Regions from separate parts of the Streptomyces sp. NPDC006208 genome, predicted to be linked through region 1. Evidence: riboswitches for the same ligand, from Rfam matches in the RefSeq annotation. Region 1 holds a riboswitch; the other holds the start of a gene.
What was found. A riboswitch is a leader RNA that binds a small molecule or an ion and turns the genes downstream of it on or off. The one in region 1 is predicted to bind FMN.

Region 1 (5,777 bases):
CGCCCGGGACGGTGGCGAGGAACCCGCAGAGGCCGGCCACGGACATGGCGACCGAGACGCTCTCGGCGGACAGGCCGACGGTCCTGGTGAAGAAGATGGCGCCGGACGTCAGGAAGAGGCCGGTGCCGAGCGACTGGGCGAGCGTGAGGACACCCATCCGGCGCTCGGCGCCGGGCGCCGGGACGAGATCCTTCAGGAACCCGGTTGCGGCCGCGCTGAGGCTAGGCATGAGCCTTCCAGGGTCGATGACGGAATGGATATGACGGAACATCGGAACGGGTTGGTCGCAACGCCGTTCGCCGGGCGGGGACGGGCCCGCGGCGGACGGGTCCGAAGGAACCGGGCCCGTTCTACGGGTTGACGAGCAGGTCCCGGGCGGTCCGCAGGACGCGCCGCCCGTCGACGGTGAACTCGTACGCGAGATGGCCAACCGCCTGCTCCACCAGCGCGATCATGCCCTCGTGGTCGTCGGCCGAGCCGCATGTGATGTCGAGGAGTGCGGTGCCGGTGCCGCCGGCGAGCAGGGTGCCGGGCCGCACAGTGTGGCGGTAGGCGGTGATCCCGGGCAGTGCCCGCACCGCCGCGGCGCCGTCGACACGTTCCAGCAGGCCGCCGGAGGTGGGTCCGGGTGTGTAGTACTGGAAGTGGACCCGCTCCGGACGTACGGGGGTCAACGGGACGCTGCGTCCCAGGGCCAGCTCGCCCGCCAGGGCGACGAGATCGAGCCCCGCGGCACGCATGGCCAGGTCGGTCTGGTCCCCGCCGAGCCGTCCGTTGACCTCGATCAGGCGGGGCCCGGCGGGCGTCAGCTTGATCTCGGTGTGGACCAGGCCGTGGGTGACGCCCAGTGCGCGCAGTGCGCCATCGGCCAGAGCGACCACCTCGGCCTCTTGCTCCGGCGGGAGGGGCGCGGGCCAGAACTGACCCGATTCCCGGAAGGGAGGTGCCAGCGGCAGCTTGCCCGTCACGGCGAAGTGACACGTGCCATCAGGGGTGACGGCGCTCTCCACGGAGACGTAGTCGCCGAAGGGGGCCCAGTCGGCTCCTTCGAGGAACTCCTCGACCACCAGAGCCGGTTCGCCGCGCAAGAACTCCCCGGTCACGGCGGCGCCGCGGTCGGCGTCCGTCACCCGGACCGTGTTCCGGCTGCCTTCGCCGCGCACCGGTTTGACCACGGCGGGCAGCCCCACGTGTGCCAGTGCGTCCGGCCATTGTCCGGCGGTGGTGACGACCGCGCTGCGGACGGCGTCCACGCCGGCCTCGTGCAGCCGACGCCGTTGAACAGCCTTGTCGGTCAACCGCTCGACGGTTTGCGGGGTGTTGAACGGAAGATCGAGCCGTTCCGCGAGTAACGCGGTGTCGGTGAGCATGCGTTCGCTGAAGGTCAGGATGCCTTTTGCCCCAACGGCGCGCAGTCGGGCGGCGACCGCGTCGTCACCGTCGGCCAGCGGCACAAGAGCAGCGCAGTTCTCCTCCAGGAGCGGGCGGACCTGGCGGGCGTGCCCGGAGTCCGCGAGTACCACCACCACGGGCTCCGATGTGCCCAGCCGGCCGATGATCTCACGTGGCGAGGCCGCGCCCTGGTCGTAGACGACGACGATGGCCATCGGTCAGACCCGTTCGAACAGCTGGGGATCCTTGACCGCTTCGGCCAGCTCGCGGAGCGTGCTGCGGCGCAGAACTGCGGACCGCGGCATCGCAAGGCCGGACTCGATGGCGCGGGTGGAAATCGCCAGCGCCAGCAGCGAATCGCCGCCGAGGTCGAAGAAATCGGCGTCGACATCGTCGACCGGAATGCCGAGTACCTCTTCCCAAATTCCTCTGAGTATTTCTATAGCGCCCTGTTCGAGCATGCCCGTTCCTCCCCCTGACTCGTGGTCATTTTCGAGTATTGGATGACCGCAGGCGCAATGTCAAAGCCTGCGGGAACTCTTGGCGAATTCATTAGTATTCGCAATTCTGGGCACGGCGGAACGGGGCCCGGCAAATGCCCTTCAAAGAGCTGCGGGCCTGCCGGGCCCGTGGTCCTTCCCCCGTGGTGCTCCCCCGCCGATCAGCCCAGGGCCGCTCCCGGCCGAGCCGCTCGCACGGGAGCCGACCCCTCGATCCGCCGCAGATGGTCGATCAGGGCGGCGATGGAGATCAGCGCAAGCCCGTGACGCTGCGCGAAGTCGCGCAGCTCCGGGAGCCGCGCCATGGTGCCGTCGGAGTTGGCGATCTCACAGACGGCCGCCGCCGGGCGCAGCCCGGCGAGCCGGCACAGATCCACACCGGCCTCGGTGTGACCGGGCCGCACCAGCACGCCGCCTTCACGCGCCCGCAGCGGGAAGATGTGCCCGGGCCGCACGAAGTCGTCGGGCGAACGCTTGCGGTCGGCCAGCAGACGGAGGGTCAGCGCCCGGTCCGCGGCGGAGATCCCGGTGCTGATGCCGGCGGCGGCGTCGACGGAGACCGTGAAGGCGGTGCGGTGGCTCTCAGTGTTGCGGGGGACCATCTGATCCAGCTCCAGCCGGTCCAGATCGCCTCCCGGCATCGGGGCGCAGAGCAGGCCCCGGCACTCGGTCATGGCGAATGCGACCAGCTCAGGGGTGGCCAGCTCGGCTGCGAAGACGATGTCGCCCTCGTTCTCGCGGTTCTCGTCGTCGACGACGACGACCGCCCGGCCCGCGGCGATCTCCGCGACCGCGTGGTCGATCGGATCGAGCGGCCGAGTGTCCCCGGCGACGGGAGACGGTATCGATTCGGTAGTGGTCATGCCCGTGGTCCTAGCGTTCGGTGGAAGCAAGGTCGGGGCGCGCGGTCGACCAAGCGGGCCACACGCGCCCGGCACACGGCACTACGACCGGTCGGGCGGGGCTGCACGCCGGCAGTGGCACTGCCCGGCAAATGGCCCATCGAAGTCTCTCCTCGCGCTGGCGGCGCGGACTTCCGGGGCCTGGGACACGGGCGAGCGTAAGGACACGTGACTCTTCCCGTCGGGCGCCGCAGCCCCCGTGAGGACGTGCGGAACTTCCACAGCGATCGGGAACGACCCTGCTCGCCGCGCACTGCCTCCCTTCCGGACTTTCACCGTCGGTCCAGGAATTTCACCTGGTCAACCGGCCGCTGGAGGCGGTCGGGTCGCGGACTGTAACCGCCGGTTCGGAATTGCACCGACCCCGGAGTGCGCAAACGTTCGTATTAACTTTCGTCAACCTTGCACACTCCACGTGATCTTGACAAGGCATCGGCAAAATCGAGTCACTGTGGCCTGCATCACGCGCCGGTCGGCGGGTGAACGACGCGCCGCTCGAAAGGAGTTGCCAACGCCTCGAGGCTGTGCCTACGATCCGGACGCCACTAACTACCCGTCAGTACAGGTCAGACCGGCACCAGTTGCCCGCTTCAGTGGACAAGGGACGGGCGGGTGAGTTCGGCGCCTCTCCGGCAAAGGGGCATTTCGGGTCCGCGTAATGCCGGATCGGTGAATACGGGGGAGCAATACTTCAATGCGCAACAATTCCGAGGGCGCGCTACGCGCAGCCGTGCCCACCGATGACGAAGCCGGGACCCCGGAGCCCGGCCGGTTCGCACCCGGCACGACCGTCCTGCGCCGGGAGGTCCTCGACGGACGGACGTGGCTGAGCTACCCGGTCCGGGTGGTCGCCGACCGGTCCGACCTGCTCGCGGTGCATCTGGCGCGCGGCACCCGGCTCTCCTTCGGTGACGGGGACTTCACCTGGGGTCCCCACCCCTGGCGCGACGTGGCCGACCACTGGCGCAGCCGCGGCGTCCTCCAGCTCCAACGCCCCGGCGACGCCTACGCCGTCTGGGTCTTCCGGGACGACGCGACCGACGAGTTCGCCGGGTGGTACATCAACTTCCAGGACCCGTACCGCAGGACCGCGGCGGGCTTCGACACCCTGGACCACGAACTCGACCTCTGGGTCCCCGCCGACGGAGGGCCGTACCGCTGGAAGGACGTGGACGAGTTCGAGCACCGCGCCCGCAGCGGCGGCTTCACGCCCGAGCAGGCAGCCGCGGTGCGCGCCGAAGGTGACCGGGTCGCCGAACTGCTCGACCGGAACACGCCTTGGTGGGACCAGGACTGGGCGCAGTGGCAGCCCCCTGCCGGCTGGGAGACACCTCCCGTGTGGACGGGTGCCCCGACCGCTCGCTGACCGCGCGGTCCCGAGCTGTCTCCGGCGTGCGCCGCACAGGGAACTCCCCTGCATCGCAGGCCGGTTGGAGTCCTGCCGGCGAGCGAAGCCGCCCGCACTCCGCGCCGCCGGGCGTTCAGGCAGCCCCGTTGCACTCCCCGGCGGTCCTCGGAACGCCCCTCACAGCACAGCACGACGAAAGGAACCAGGACCGATGCGCATCGCGTTGGTTACCTCCCCCGGCTCGGTGGAGATGAGTGACACCCCGGTCCCCGAGATCGGCGAGGACGACGTGCTCGTCAGGATCGCGGCCTGCGGCCTGTGCACCATGGAGGCCAAGCTCTACACCGGCGAGATGCCCGTCTACCCGGTCGCCGCCGGGCACGAGGTGTCCGGCCGCATCGAGCGGGTCGGTGCGCGTGCCGCCGCCCTCGAGGACGCGCCCGCCGTGGGCGACCTGGTCACCGTCGACCTGCTCACCCGCTGCGGCACCTGCCGCAACTGCCGCGCCGGCGACAGCGCCGTCTGCGCGTCGCCGCAGGGCAGCCTGCTGCCGGACGGCAGCATCAGCATGGGCGCGGGCCTGTCCGAGTACGTCCGGGTGCCGGCCGCGCACGCCTGGCCGGTCGGTGACGCCGACCCCGTGCACGCCGCGATGGGCGAGCCGCTCGCCTGTGTCGTGCACTCCTTCCGCAGGGCCGCGTTCCGGCCCGGCGACCGGGTCGCCGTGGTGGGCGCCGGGTTCATGGGACGTCTCCATCTGCTGCTCGCCCAGCATGAGCAGGCCCGGTCGGTCACGGTCGTGGAGACCGACGCCGAGCGCCGGCAGGCCGCCCTCGCGGCCGGTGCCGACCAGGCGGTGACCCCGCAGAATGCCCGCGAACTGCCGTCCGCCGACGTCGTGTTCGTCACCATCGCTTCCCCCGAGGCGATTGCCACGGCGTTCCGGGCGGCCGCCGACGGGGCCCGGATCGTCCTGTTCGGCGGCTCGCACGACACCCCGGACGCCGTGCTGCCCGGCTACGAGGTGCACCGCCGCCAGCTCACCGTCACCGGCTCCTACAGCCAGGAGCCCGCCGACTGGCGTACTGCCGCCGCGCTGCTGCGCAGCGGCGTGCTCGCGAGCCGGCTGACGCCGTTGATCACTTCCCGCCACGAACTGGATGACGTGGAGAAGGCGCTGGCCGAGAGCTCCCGATCGCCGGTGTACCGGGTCTTCGTCGAGCCGCGCTGACCCGCGCCGCCCGATCCCCACCCGCCAAGCCCGGCACGGCCGTACCAGGAGACACCCGATGACCACCTCCCCCACCAGCCGCCCCGCCCTCCGGATCGGCGCCCAGCTCCACCCACAGCACTGCGACCTGCCCGACCTGCGCGCCGCCTGGCGCGCCGCCGACGACCTCGGTGTCGACTCGCTGTGGACATGGGACCACTTCATACCCCATACCGGCGATCCCCATGGCCGCCACTACGAGTGCTGGACGCTGCTGGCCGCCATGGCCGTCGAGACCCGGCATGCGACCATCGGTTCCCTCGTGACCTGCACCGCCTACCGCAACCCGCACTTGCTGGCCGACCAGGCGCGCACCGTCGATCTGCTCAGCGGCGGCCGACTGGTGCTCGGTGTGGGCGCCGGCT
Region 2 (5,777 bases), on a different contig from region 1:
TCATGCCGGTGCTCCTTCCAGGGAGGGCTCGGCGCTCCGGCGGGAGCGCTGCCACCAGTCGCGCATGCCCCACAGGACGAGCGCGCCGTAGATCACATAGACGAAACCGGAGAAGGCATAGCCGTTGGCGAAGTTCAGGGGTACGCCGACCAGGTCGACGAGCAGCCATGCGAACCAGAACTCGACCATGCCGCGTGCCTGGGCGTACATCGCGACGAGGGTGCCGACGAAGATGTACGCGTCGGGCCAGGCGTCCCAGGACAGCGACGGGTACGCGGTGAACAGGCCGCCGACGGCGAGGGTGCCGAGGAGGGCTGCGCCCGCCATGACACCGCGCTCGCGCCAGGTGGCGAAGCGGACGGCGATCGCCCCGTCCTCGGCCTGCTTCCGGCCGTGGGTCCACTGCCACCAGCCCCACGCGGCCACGGCCATCACCACGACCTGCTTGCCGGCGCTGCCGGTCAGGTGGGAGGCAAAGGCGGTGAAGAGGACGAGACCGGAGACGAACTGCACGGGCCAGGTCCACACCGAGCGCCGCCAGCCGAGCGCGAGCGCGATCAGTCCGATCGTGTTGCCGGTCATGTCGGACCACTTGATGTGCTGCCCGAGGACCGTGAAGGCCTCCGAGTTGAGCCAGGACAGACCGCTCACTTCGTGCTCTCCCTGGCGTCGGCGCCGAGCAGCCGCTCGACGTACTTGGCGATGACGTCGACCTCGAGGTTGACCGGGTCGCCGGGCTGCTTGATGCCCAGCGTGGTCAGGGCGAGGGTGGTGGGGATGAGGCTGATCGTGAAGTGGTCGGGGCCGGCGTCGACGACGGTGAGGCTGACGCCGTCAACCGTGATCGAGCCCTTCTCGACGACGTATCGAGTGAGGTCGGAGGGAAGGGAGATCGTGACGATCTCCCAGTTCTCCGACGGCTTGCGCGCGACGATGGTGCCGGTGCCGTCGACATGGCCCTGGACGATGTGACCGCCCAGCCGGTCGCCGACAGCCATGGGGCGCTCGAGGTTGACGCGCGCGCCGGTCCGCAGGGCACCGAGGCTGGAGCGGTTCAGGGTCTCGGCCATCACGTCGGCGGTGAACTCGCCGTCGCCGAACTCCACGACGGTGAGGCAGACACCGTTGACGGCGATGGAGTCGCCGTGCTTCGCGCCCTCGGTGACGACAGGTCCGCGCAGTCGGAAGCGCGAGGAGTCGCCGAGGTCCTCGATGGCGGTGACCTCACCCAGTTCTTCGACAATTCCGGTGAACACTCAAGCTCCCTTGGGGACGGTCGCGGTGATCCGCAGATCGGGGCCGATACGGACGGTCTCGGTGACGTCGAGCCGCAACGCCGCGGTGATGGTGGTGATTCCTGCGTGGGCGAGGACGGCGGGGCCCTCACCGAGGAGTACGGGGGCGAGATAGCCGACGACCCTGTCGACGGCGCCCGCGGCGACGAAGGCGCCGGCGAGGGTCGGGCCGCCCTCGAGGAGCACGGAGCGGATGCCGCGCCCATGGAGCTCGGCCAGCAAGGCGGGTACCGACAGGCCCGTGGCCGTCCGCGGCAGCCGCACGACGTCCGGAAGAGCGGTGTCGGCGTCCTCCGCGACCGCGATCAGGGTCGGTGCGGCATCGTCGAGGACGCGCGCGCCGGGCCTGACGGCGGCGGCTTCGGTGTCGACGACGACCCGCAGTGGCTGGACGGCGCCGTCGATGCCGCGCACGGCCAGGTGCGGGTCGTCCGCGCGGGCGGTGCCGGAGCCGACGACGACCGCGTCGGCCTCGGCGCGCAGCCGGTGGACGTCGGCGCGGGACTCGGGCGAGCTGATCCAGCGGCTGGTGCCGTCGGCGGCGGCGATACGGCCGTCGAGGGTGGCGGCGTACTTCCACAGGACATAGGGGCGCCCGAGGCGTACGGAGGTGAGCCAGGCGATGTTGCCGGCCTCTGCCTCGTCGGCGAGCAGGCCCTGCTCGACCTCTGCGCCGGCTGCGCGCAGAGTGTCGGCACCGCCGGTGGCCTGCGGATTCGGGTCGCCGACCGCGTACACGACGCGGGCGACCCCGGCGTCGGCAAGTGCCTGGGCGCAGGGGCCGGTGCGCCCGGTGTGGTTGCAGGGTTCGAGGGAGACGTACGCGGTGCCGCCGCGGGCACGCTCGCCTGCGGCGCGCAGGGCGTGGACCTCGGCATGGGGGCCGCCGGCGCGCTGGTGGAAGCCCTCGCCGACGGGCTGTCCGGAGGCGTCGGTGATGACGCACCCGACGACCGGGTTGGGGCTGGTGAAGCCGAGTCCGCGGGCGGCGAGCGCGATGGCTCGGCGCATGGCGTTCGATTCGGCTGCGGTGGCCACCGGGTCCTCCTGCCTCTTCGGGCACGGACTCCGGGGCTGTCGATGACGACAGAGAGCGGAGAAACACCTCATGGCAACGCCGGGACCGACAGAACCGGTCGTCGCTGAGGACGATCGGCCACAGACGGCCGGCGGACCACAAGGGTCACCCGCCGCGCACTGCCTCCCATCCGGACTTTAACCGTCGGTCCAGGAATTTCACCTGGTCAACCGGCCGCTGGCTGCGGACGGGTCGCGGACTGTAACCGCCGGTTCGGAATTGCACCGACCCCGGAGTGCGCTGCTGCTGATACAGGGCAAGTGTGCCACGCCCGGCGCTCGGCCATGCAGGTGATGGCTGTGGACTGGCTCACAGACAGCGTACGGAGTGGCCGAAAAACGCTTCCACCTGCGGAATGGTCCAGACCTATTGACGCACTGGTCTAGTCCTCTTAATCTCTGCGACACCTCCGCGGATCACGCCGCGGGCGTGCGCACGCCCGTAGGCCAACCCGCACCATCCCCATGCCAGTTGTGCGAGGCCGAACCCCCCTGCGCCCCCTGGCGGGGTGCAGCGGGACCCCCACCAGGAGGAGAACGATCGTGCTGTCCCCCACCCGTACCAGAGCCTCGCTGCTCGCGGTCGGCGCGGCAACTGCCGCCTCGCTGCTGGCCGGCGCGCTCTCGTCAGGCGTATCGCACGCCGCAAGCCAGGAGTCCTGTCGCCCCGACGGGCTGTACGCGACCCCGGGCGTGAACGTTCCCTACTGCTCCGTCTACGACACCGAGGGCCGCGAGAAGATGGGCGCCGACCATCAGCGGCGCGTCATCGGCTACTTCACCGGCTGGCGTACCGGAAAGGACGGCACCCCCGCCTACCTCGCCTCCGACATCCCGTGGGACAAGGTCACCCACATCAACTACGCCTTCGGACACATCGATTCGGCCAACCAACTGTCGGTCGGCGCGGACGGCGCCGACAACGCGGCGACCGGGATGACATGGCCCGGGGTGGCCGGGGCCGAGATGGACCCGGCGTACACGTACAAGGGTCACTTCAATCTGCTGAACAAATTCAAGAAACAGCACCCGCAGGTGAAGACGCTGATCTCGGTCGGCGGCTGGGCGGAGACCGGCGGCTACTTCGACGGCAACGGCACCCGGGTCGCCTCCGGCGGGTTCTACTCGACGGCGACCAACGCCGACGGCTCGGTGAACCAGGCCGGCATCGACACCTTCGCGGACTCGGCCGTCGCCTTCATCAAGAAGTACGGCTTCAACGGAGTCGACATCGACTACGAGTACCCGACCTCGATGAAGGACGCGGGCAACCCGCTGGACCACTCGGTCTCCAACGCCCGCCGGGCGGGTCTCGCCAAGGGCTACGCGGCGCTGATGAAGACCCTGCGCGAGAAGCTCGACCGGGCCGGGGCGAGCGACGGCAAGCACTACATGCTGACCGTGGCGGCGCCGTCGTCCGGCTATCTGCTGCGCGGCATGGAGACCTTCCAGGTCCAGAAGTACCTGGACTACGTCAACATCATGTCGTACGACCTGCACGGCGCCTGGAACGAGTACGTCGGGCCCAACGCCTCTCTGTTCGACGACGGCAAGGACGGCGAACTGGCCGCGGCGGGCGTCTACTCCACGTCCCAGTACGGCGGGATCGGCTACCTCAACACCGACTGGGCGTACCACTACTTCCGCGGATCGATGCCGGCGGGCCGGATCAACATCGGCCTTCCGTACTACACGCGGGGCTTCAAGAACGTCCAGGGCGGCACGGACGGGCTGTGGGGCAAGGCGCCTTCGACCACCTGTCCGGCCGGCGCGGGTCTGACCAGGTGCGGGGACGGGGCCGTCGGCATCGACAACCTCTGGCACGACAAGGACACCGCGGGCAACGAGTCCCCGGCCGGATCCAACCCGATGTGGCACGCCAAGAACCTGGAGAAGGGTGTCGTCGGCGACTACGTCACGGCGTACGGCTTCCCGGCCGGTGCCGCGCTGACGGGTACGTACGTCCGCAAGTACGACGCGACGCTGGTGGCACCGTGGCTGTGGAACGCCCAGAAGAAGGTCTTCCTGTCGACCGAGGACGAGCAGTCGGTGAGCGCCAAGGCCGACTACGTGGTGGACAAGGGCATCGGCGGCACCATGATCTGGGAGCTGGCGGGCGACTACGACTGGAACGCCGCCAAGGGCCAGTACGAGATGGGCGACACGCTCACCACGGCCATGTACGACGCGTTCAAGACGGCGGCTCCGTACGGCGCGACGCGCGCGACGACCACCCTGCCGGCCGAAGCGGTCGCGATCGACGTCGAGTTCGGGCAGTTCCCGCTCGGCGACTCCAACTACCCGATCAGCCCCAAGCTGAAGATCACGAACACCACGACGGCGACGCTGCCCGGGGGTACGGAGTTCCGGTTCGACTACGGCTCTTCGGCGCCGGGGAACGCCAAGGACCAGTCCGGGTTCGGCACAACGGTCATCCGCAGCGACCACACCGGCACCAATGTGGGCGGGCTGAAGGGCGACTACCACCGAGTCTCGCTGAAACTGCCGGCCTGGCAGACGCTGGCGCCGGGTGCCTCGGTCGAGCTGGACTTCGTGTACTACCTGCCGGTGTCGACCCCCTCCAACTGGACCGTGACGTTCGGCGGGAAGACGTACGCACTCGCCGGTGACCTGGCCCGCGGTACGACGATCGTGGAGCCCGGCTCGGGTCCGTCCCCATCGCCGACGCCGTCGCCCAGCACGTCGACGGGCCCCTCGCCCTCGCCGAGTGCCACGGGCAGCGGCGGCACCGGGCAGTGCGCGGCGCCGGCATGGAACGCGGCGAGCGAGTACGCCGGCGGCATGACTGTGTCGCACGCCTCGCACAACTGGAAGTCCAAGTGGTGGACGAAGGGCGAGGAGCCCGGTACTACCGGTGAGTGGGGTGTGTGGCAGGACCTGGGAGCCTGCTGACCCCTCCCGTGACAGCCCGGCGGCGCGATCCGGCCCTTGCCGCCGCCGGGCCCTCGGGCGGACTGCGGACCGGTCTGCCCATTCGGGCCGAGCGCGGTGCCTTGGTGCGACGCCCTCGGGCGGGTCGTGGCATCCCGGGCTTGGCCGGCCCGGGCCGCGGGCAGGGGTGACGTTTCCCGGGGCGTGGCCAAGTCGGTGTCCGTGGCGCCCTGGAGGCGGCCTGGGTTCTCGTGCTGCGCCCGGTTCTCGTGACCGGCGTCGGGCCGCTCCGGGGCGGTGCCCTTGGGCGGGTTGCGACGCCGGGGGGGGACGCTCCCGGGCGTGGCCCGGCCGGTGCGCGTGAGGTTGGGCGTTCCGGGGCTCGTGGCCGGGACTGCTCTCCCGGGACCTGCCCCGCTCAAGACCTACGACGCCTCACGTCCCGGACACGACCCCTGCGCGTCCCCGCCGGGCCGTACGACCCGGCACGGGCCCGCCCGGATCGTGCCACGG

Region 2: another riboswitch for FMN. It lies ahead of ribD (bifunctional diaminohydroxyphosphoribosylaminopyrimidine deaminase/5-amino-6-(5-phosphoribosylamino)uracil reductase RibD); the one in region 1 lies ahead of ribB (3,4-dihydroxy-2-butanone-4-phosphate synthase).

Annotation. Positions count from the first base shown of each region.
Region 1 covers NZ_JBEXSW010000049.1:49,157-54,933, forward strand. Annotated here, with positions in the region: gene ABZ208_RS31810 (MFS transporter) at 1-229, opposite strand, end outside; gene ABZ208_RS31815 (hypothetical protein) at 351-1,607, opposite strand; gene ABZ208_RS31820 (phosphopantetheine-binding protein) at 1,611-1,853, opposite strand; partial or broken gene ribB (3,4-dihydroxy-2-butanone-4-phosphate synthase) at 2,111-2,755, opposite strand; FMN riboswitch at 3,041-3,171, opposite strand; gene ABZ208_RS31830 (DUF402 domain-containing protein) at 3,489-4,160, shown strand; gene ABZ208_RS31835 (alcohol dehydrogenase catalytic domain-containing protein) at 4,354-5,373, shown strand; gene ABZ208_RS31840 (LLM class F420-dependent oxidoreductase) at 5,432-5,777, shown strand, end outside.
Region 2 covers NZ_JBEXSW010000040.1:66,874-72,650, forward strand. Annotated here, with positions in the region: gene ABZ208_RS28630 (bifunctional 3,4-dihydroxy-2-butanone-4-phosphate synthase/GTP cyclohydrolase II) at 1-4, opposite strand, end outside; gene ABZ208_RS28635 (nicotinamide mononucleotide transporter family protein) at 1-642, opposite strand; gene ABZ208_RS28640 (riboflavin synthase) at 648-1,256, opposite strand; gene ribD (bifunctional diaminohydroxyphosphoribosylaminopyrimidine deaminase/5-amino-6-(5-phosphoribosylamino)uracil reductase RibD) at 1,257-2,333, opposite strand; FMN riboswitch at 2,486-2,616, opposite strand; gene ABZ208_RS28650 (chitinase C-terminal domain-containing protein) at 2,916-5,285, shown strand.